2 regions of the Kitasatospora sp. NBC_00240 genome follow, and region 2 is predicted to be linked to the other one. Evidence: riboswitches for the same ligand, from Rfam matches in the RefSeq annotation. Region 2 holds a riboswitch; the other holds the start of a gene.
What was found. Region 2 has a riboswitch for cobalamin ahead of OG689_RS13130 (cobalamin biosynthesis protein). Riboswitches for the same ligand answer to the same signal wherever they lie in the genome.

Region 1: another riboswitch for cobalamin. It lies ahead of OG689_RS16525 (ribonucleoside-diphosphate reductase subunit alpha); the one in region 2 lies ahead of OG689_RS13130 (cobalamin biosynthesis protein).

The regions. Positions count from the first base shown of each region.
Region 1 covers NZ_JAPEMU010000001.1:3,924,842-3,928,652, forward strand. Annotated here, with positions in the region: gene OG689_RS16515 (glycosyltransferase family 2 protein) at 1-27, opposite strand, end outside; gene OG689_RS16520 (hypothetical protein) at 530-1,558, opposite strand; cobalamin riboswitch at 1,699-1,856, shown strand; gene OG689_RS16525 (ribonucleoside-diphosphate reductase subunit alpha) at 2,041-3,811, shown strand, end outside.
Region 2 covers NZ_JAPEMU010000001.1:3,109,675-3,113,485, forward strand. Annotated here, with positions in the region: gene OG689_RS13120 (hypothetical protein) at 1-717, opposite strand, end outside; gene OG689_RS13125 (helix-turn-helix transcriptional regulator) at 904-1,593, opposite strand; cobalamin riboswitch at 1,944-2,077, shown strand; gene OG689_RS13130 (cobalamin biosynthesis protein) at 2,203-3,186, shown strand; gene OG689_RS13135 (cobyric acid synthase) at 3,183-3,811, shown strand, end outside.

The DNA.
Region 1 (3,811 bases), 820 kb from region 2:
GCTGATCACCGAGCAGAGCGTCAGCACCCACTGGTTGCGGACGGTGTAGTTGTACTTCTCCTGGGCGTTCGGCGGTGCCGGGAGCAGCAGGCCCGAAACGGGCTCCGACGCGTTCCGGCGCCGGCCGGACGACTTGCGTCTTCTGCTGGGCGCACTGGTCGCGGTGCTCACCGCGCGATACCTCCTGGTAGCTGCGTTCCGCATGCCGGAGCGAACTGACCAAGCAGCAACTGTCCCCCGGGGCACCACACCTTATCGGACGCACGTTCGCGGACTGTTACAGCCCGTCGCGAACAGGTCATCAGGAAGGGTCCGATACGAACGGCCCTTCAACCGCACCCCGGACGGCCTGTCACGGACGGCCCGCCACGGGCCCGGCACGGGCCGTCCGCCACGACCCGCCGGTCACCGGCGGCCTTCGACCCGCCCCCGTCGGCGCCGGCCCATGGGCGTCGGGCGGCCGGCGCCGGGCCGGCATCAGGCCGCCCGCCGCCACCCGTCGCCCGGACGCCCCCGGGCCCGGACCCGCTCAGCCGGCGGTGGCCGCCGGCTTGGCCCGGCCCAGCAGGACCTCCTTGGCGCGGTCCGCAAGGGGGCTCGCCGCCGCGGTCGCCGCCGGATCGGCCTGGTCGGGAGTCTGCTTGAGCGAACCGGCGACGGTGAAGTACCCGAACCGGCCCACCGCGGCGTGCGTCTCCGTGCAGCCCGACTTGTCGGTGACGCAGAAGGTGGCGACGCCCGGGCCGGACAGACCCTGGACGAGGCCCGCGTGCCGGCCGAGGGCCTTGTCGGCGCCGGCCTTGTTGTCGAAGACCGCGATGCCGACCGTGACGGCGCTCTCCCCGGACACGTAGGTCGCGCGGACCAGCGAGCGGCAGGCGTCGTCGCCGAGGGCGAGCCCGAGCCCGCCGGTGGTCCCCTTGGAGCAGGGGGAGGTCGAACCGGTGACCATCCGGGTCCAGACCTTGCCGTCGATGGTGCGGGTCTGGTCGGGGAAGAGCGTCGCGGCGTCGACCGGCGCCTTGTCCGTCGAGGCGTCCGAGATCAGCGGCAGCGCCTGCTCCAGCGGCAGGCCGGTGGACGCGGCCGGCTTGGGGTTCGGCTTGTTGCCACCGCCCTGACCGGAGATCACCACACCGGCCGCCACCACGCCGCCGACGAGCACCACGGCCAGCAGCGCGCCACCGATCCACAGCCGGCGGCGCTTACGGGACTCGTTCTCGTGCTGGTCGGCCAGCTGGGTCCAGTTCGGCTCGCCCTGGAAGGGCTGCGGCGCGGGCTGCCAATGCGGCGGCGCCTGCTGCGGGCCCGGCTGGGGCACGAACGGCTGCTGCGGCTGGTGCTGCTGCGGGATCGGCGGCGGGACCGGCTGGCCCTGCGGCGGAAGCTGCTGCGCGGGCTGGCTGTACGGCACCGGGGGCGGGCCGAAACCGCCGGCGGCCGGCGGCACGGGCTGCTGCCCCTGCGGCGGCTGCCCCGGCGTCCCCGGCTGCTGACCCTGGACCGGCTGTGCGGGCTGACGCGTCCAGTCGGACGGTACGCCCGTTCCCTCGCTCATGAGGCGAGATCGTAAAGCATGGTGTGCGCGGCAGGCCCATCCGGTAATCAATCCGTTCCCAAATCCGGGCCCGGCGCCCGTTCCCGGGCCTCCTCCGTGAGCCGACGAGTAGCCACCCGACACGCCACAGTGCACAACATGTGGTGCTTCATCGGGCTGGCGCCACTAGATGTATGCTCACTCCTGCTGTCGAACGCAGGGGAACCCGGTGGAAGTCCGGGACTGCCCCGCAGCGGTGAGCGGGCTGCCCGACCGGGCCACGCGAGTCCGATGACCTGCCGACGGTGTGCCACAGGGCTTCCCCGCAGTCGCCATGCAGCACAGCAGTTTCGTCCGGGCCTCGCGGGTGGGCCGGGGGGTGGTTCGCGCGCGCCGTGAGGTGTTCCGCGCTGCGCTCCCCTGCGCCCATACGGCCCGGCAGCCCCCTCGCCGACCGCCGCCGCCAGGAGAGAAGCGCCTTGACCATCGCTGCCTCAGCCACCCTGCCCGCCCAGGGTTCCAGCCCCGCCGTCCCGTCCGACCCGACGGTGTCCGACCCCGGTGGAGCGCTTCTTCGGCTGCTGACCGACCGCAGCGTCGACCTCCCCCAGGTCGACCCCGGCCACGTCGCCGCCGCCGCCCTGCGCGGCCGGCACGCCGGCTCCGACTTCGCGGAGCTGCGCGGGCTGGCCGTCGAGGCCGCCGCGTCGATGATCGCCGAGGACCCCCAGTACTCGAAGCTCGCCGCCCGACTGCTCGCCCTGGAGATCCAGGACGAGGCCGTCGGCCAGGGCGCCGTGTCCTTCTCCGCCTCGATCACCGTCGGCCACGCCGAGGGCCTGATCGGCGACACCACCGCCGCGTTCGTGGCCAAGCACGCCGACGCGCTGGACGCCCTGATCGACCAGAAGGGCGACGACCGCTTCGAGTACTTCGGTCTGCGCACCGTGCAGTCCCGGTACCTGCTGCGCCACCCGATCACCCGCAAGGTGATCGAGACCCCGCAGCACTTCCTGCTCCGCGTCGCCAGTGGCCTGGCGGTCGGTGACGACGAGCAGTCGGTCCGCGAGGTCTCCGAGCTGTACGCGCTGATGAGCGCGCTCTCCTACCTGCCGTCCTCGCCGACGCTGTTCAACTCCGGCACCAAGCACCCGCAGATGTCCTCCTGCTACCTGCTGGACTCGCCGCTGGACAACCTGGACTCGATCTACTCGCGCTACGCGCAGATCGCCCGGCTCTCCAAGCACGCCGGCGGCATCGGCCTGTCCTACAGCCGGATCCGCTCGCGTGGCTCGCTGATCCGCGGCACCAACGGCAAGTCCAACGGCATCGTGCCGTTCCTGCGCACCCTGGACTCCTCGGTGGCGGCGGTCAACCAGGGCGGCCGGCGCAAGGGCGCGGCCTGCGTCTACCTGGAGACCTGGCACGCGGACATCGAGGAGTTCCTGGAGCTGCGCGACAACACCGGTGAGGAGGCCCGCCGCACGCACAACCTGAACCTCGCCCACTGGATCCCGGACGAGTTCATGCGCCGGGTCAACGCCGGCGGCGACTGGTCGCTGTTCTCCCCCGCCGACGTCCCCGAGCTGGTCGACCTGTGGGGCGCCGACTTCGACGAGGCGTACCTGAAGGCCGAGGCGGCCGGCAAGGCCGTGCGCACCATCCCCGCGCAGACCCTGTACGCCCGGATGATGCGCACCCTGGCGCAGACCGGCAACGGCTGGATGACCTTCAAGGACGCCTCCAACCGGGCCGCCAACCAGACCGCCCTCCCCGGCCGGACCGTCCACTCCTCCAACCTCTGCACGGAGATCCTGGAGGTCACGGACGACTCCGAGACCGCGGTCTGCAACCTCGGCTCGGTCAACCTGGGCGCCCACGTGGCCCCCGGCGCCACCCCCGCCGACCTCGTGAGCGCGATGGACTGGGACCGGCTGGACTCGACCGTCCGCACGGCTGTCACCTTCCTCGACCGCGTGGTGGACATCAACTTCTACCCGACCCCCGAGGCCGGCACCTCCAACTCCCGCTGGCGCCCGGTGGGCCTCGGCGTGATGGGCCTGCAGGACGTCTTCTTCCAGCTCCGCCTGGACTTCGACTCCGCCGAGGCCAAGCAGCTCTCCACGCTGATCTCCGAGCGGATCATGCTGGTCGCCTACGAGCGCTCCAGCGAGCTGGCCGAGCAGCTGGGCCGGCACGAGGCGTACGCCGAGACCCGCGCCGCCCGCGGCCAGCTGCACATCGACCACTTCGGGACCACCCCGCAGTGGACCG
Region 2 (3,811 bases):
CTGCAGCGCCATCGTGGCGCCCAGCGACCAGCCGTACAGCACGACCTTGCCCGCTCCGCTGTCCAGCGCCAGCCGGACGGCCGCCTCGACGTCGCGCCACTCGGTGTCCCCGAAGTGGCCGAGCCCGTCGGGGGAGGCGGGCGCGCCGTCGTCGCCCCGGTAGGTGACGGCCAGCACCGGCAGCCGCAGGCGGTTCAGCAGCGCAATGACCGGGAGCGTCTGCTGGCGGTCCGCGCCCGGGCCGTGCACCAGCAGGACCCAGGTGCCGCGCATCCCGTCCAGGTACCAGGCGGGCAGCGGCCCCGACTCGCCGACCGCGGCGGTGTCCAGGAAGGGCAGTCCGAGCGCGGTGGTCGGGTTCCCGAGGAGGACCCGGGGCGTCAGCCGCACCACGGTGCCGGTCTCCAGGGTGCCGGTGTCGGCGCGCTCCAGCCGGCGGGTGACGCCCTGCTGGTCGCTCTGTAGGATCTCGCCGACCACCCCGTGGCCGTCCACTCCCCACTCGATCGCGTAGTGGCCCGGACGGGCGGTCTCCACCGTCCTGGTGAGGGTCACCCGGCCGGCGGCCAGGCCGAGCACCCGGACGACCCGGGCGCCCGACGCCCGATCCGCGCGAGGGTGCACCGCCCGCTCCGACACCTTGCGCCCCAGTGCCAGGACGGCCACACCCGTACCGGCCGCGGCGGCCGCCACGACTGCTGCGGTTCCCCAACGCATATCTCGCTCCCCGCTCTGCTGCTCCCTGCCGGGCGGCCGGCCGCGGCCCGGTTGCATCCGCACACCAGTCCACGCGTCGCGGGGCCGGGCGGCCACCGGTGCGGGGCCGTCCGGGGCACGGGGGCGGGCGATCCGGCCGGGGCGGGCGAGCACGCGCGGGGAGTGGGGGACGAACAGAGGGGAAGGTCAGACCGGGATCTCGGTGGACCGCCGCGACAGCAGCTCCCAGAACCGCTCGCCGACCGGCCGGGCCTGCTGCGGGGGCTCGGGCTGCGCCGGGGCGGACGATCCCCAGCCGCCGGATCCCCAGTGCGCCGTCACCTGGTACTCGTTCTGCAGGTCCGTCAGCACCGCCGCGAGCACGTCCCCGGGCACCGGCACGATCCGCCCCACCGCCTTCACCTGGGCCTGCCAGCGCCCGTCGACGCAGCGGCGCAACCGCTGGTCCAGCTCCTCCTGGCGGCCGAGGACGGCCACCACGTCCCGCAGCGTCATCCCGAGCACCTGGGCCAGCGCGAACGTCTGGTCCTCGTCGCCCGTCCACCGGCCGGCGTCCTCGGCGAGGTCGTAGGCGCGCGGCGAGAGGCCGACCCGGCGGGCGGCCTCGTCCCGGCCGAGCTCCCGGGCCACCCGGAAGTCGCGCAGGCAGGCCGGCCGGGCGCCCATCAACTGGGCGGGCGGGCACCACAGGGCGCGGGCGAGGGCGATGAACTCCTCCTCGGAGGGCCGGATCTCGCCGGTCTCCCAGCCGATCACATGGGCCGGCAGCAGTCGGACCCCGTGCGCGGCCATCCCCTCCGCCACTTGATGAGGGGTCAGGCCCAGCCCGGCGCGGTGCGCCCTGGCCGCCAAGGGCGAGAAGGGGACCGGCGTCACGGAGGGCTTTCTGGATCGCATGAGCAACGACCGTACGGGCCGGGCCCGGACGGCCCCAGACGCCGAACGCACGAAGCGCAGGTCAGGCCCCCGGTGGGCGACTGGCGGATCGTACAGATCCGTGCCGCCGGACGGCCGCGCTACTCGGAGGTAATGACGGTTTCCTCCAAGGCCTTCCGCTACGCGGGTAGCGCGACCCTGGCCTGCGCCGCACGCGAACCGGCAGGCCCGCGCCGGACGGGCGCCGCGCACGGCGCACGCCGGCCGCGCGTGTGACCAAACCCTCGGTGGCCTTGGTTGACTCCCGGTTCGGCCGCGTGATGGGATCCATCAGCCAAACGGAGGCATGCAGAGGAAGCCGGTGCGAATCCGGCGCGGTCCCGCCACTGTCACCGGGGAGCACGCTCGAACCATGGTCACGGCGGTCCGTCAGAAGCCCGCGGGAAGGCCCGAGGGTGTGTCCGACCCGGAAGCCAGGAGACTCTCGCCCCCGGTACGTCGAGCCAGGGCGCGGACCCTGAGTGAGGACACGCACGCCATGCAGGCTGCCCGGGCCGTCCACCGGCCACCGTCGAACCGAGCCCGCCGCCGTACCGCCGCGCCCCTGCCGTGCGCGGGCTGACCCGCGGCACAGCCTTCGCCCTGGGCGCCGTCGCCGGGTACCTGGCCGACGCCCGCTTCGCCGACCCCCGGCGCGGTCACCCGGTGGCCGCCTTCGGCACCGCCGCCGGCCGCCTGGAGCGGGCGCTCTGGCGCGACCGGCGCGCGGCCGGCGCGGCGTACACCGCCCTGTGCGTGGGCACCGTCGCGGCCGCCGCCACCCTGGCCGACCGCACCCTCGGCCGCCCCGCGGCCGGCCGGGCGGCGCTGGCCGCCGCGGCGACCTGGACGGTGCTCGGCGGCACCTCGCTCACCCGCGAGGCCAGGACCATCGGGCGCTCGCTCTCGGCGGGTGACCTCAAGGCCGCGCGGGAGCGGCTGCCGCACCTGTGCGGGCGCGACCCGAGCGCGCTGGACGAGCAGCAGATCGCCCGGGCGGTGGTGGAGTCCGTCGCCGAGAACACCGCCGACGCGGTGGTGAACGCCCTGGTCTGGGGCGCGCTGGCCGGCACCCCCGGCCTGCTCGCCTTCCGGGCCGTCAACACCCTGGACGCGATGGTCGGGCACCGCTCGCCGCGCCACCTCCGCTTCGGCTGGGCCTCGGCCCGGCTGGACGACGTGGCCGGCTGGCCCGGCGCGCGGCTCACCGCGCTGCTGACCGTCCTGGCCGCGCCCAGGCCCGCCACCGCCTGGCGGGTCTGGCACCGCGACGGCGCGGCCCACCCCAGCCCCAACGCCGGCCGGGCCGAGGCCGCCTTCGCCGGCGCGCTCGGCGTGCGCCTCGGCGGCACCCTGGCCTACGGCGAGAGGGTCGAGCACCGGCCGGTGCTGGGCGGCGAACTGCCCCCGGTCGAGGTCGCGGACATCGAACGGGCCTGCCGGCTCTCCCGCCGGGTCGGGCTGCTCGCGCTCGGCGTCACGGCCGCCGGGCACGCCCTCCTGCACCACGCGGGCCGGGGTCTCACACGTCAACGAAAGGGTGGCCGCAATTGAGCGGGGCACTGCTGGTCGCCGGAACGACCTCGGACGCCGGCAAGAGCGTGGTCACGGCCGGGATCTGCCGCTGGCTGGCCCGACAGGGCGTCAAGGTCGCGCCGTTCAAGGCGCAGAACATGTCGCTCAACTCCTTCGTCACCGCCGACGGCGCCGAGATCGGCCGTGCCCAGGCGATGCAGGCGCAGGCCGCCCGGGTCGAGCCGGAGGCGGCGATGAACCCGGTGCTGCTCAAGCCCGGCGCCGACGGCCGTAGCCAGGTGGTGCTGCTCGGGCGGGCGATCGCCGAGGTCGGCGCGCTGGACTACCGCGAGCGCAAGCCCGTCCTGCTGGAGCGCTCCCTGGAGTGCCTGGCCGATCTGCGGCGCCGCTTCGACGTGGTGGTGTGCGAGGGCGCCGGCTCGCCGGCCGAGATCAACCTGCGGGACCGCGACATCGCCAACATGGGCCTGGCCACCGCCGCCGCCCTGCCCGTGGTGGTGGTCGGCGACATCGACCGGGGCGGGGTCTTCGCCGCGATGTACGGGACGCTGGCCCTGCTCTCGGCGGAGGACCAGCGGCACGTGGCCGGGTGGTTCGTGAACAAGTTCCGCGGCGACGCCCGGCTGCTGGAGCCCGGCCTGGA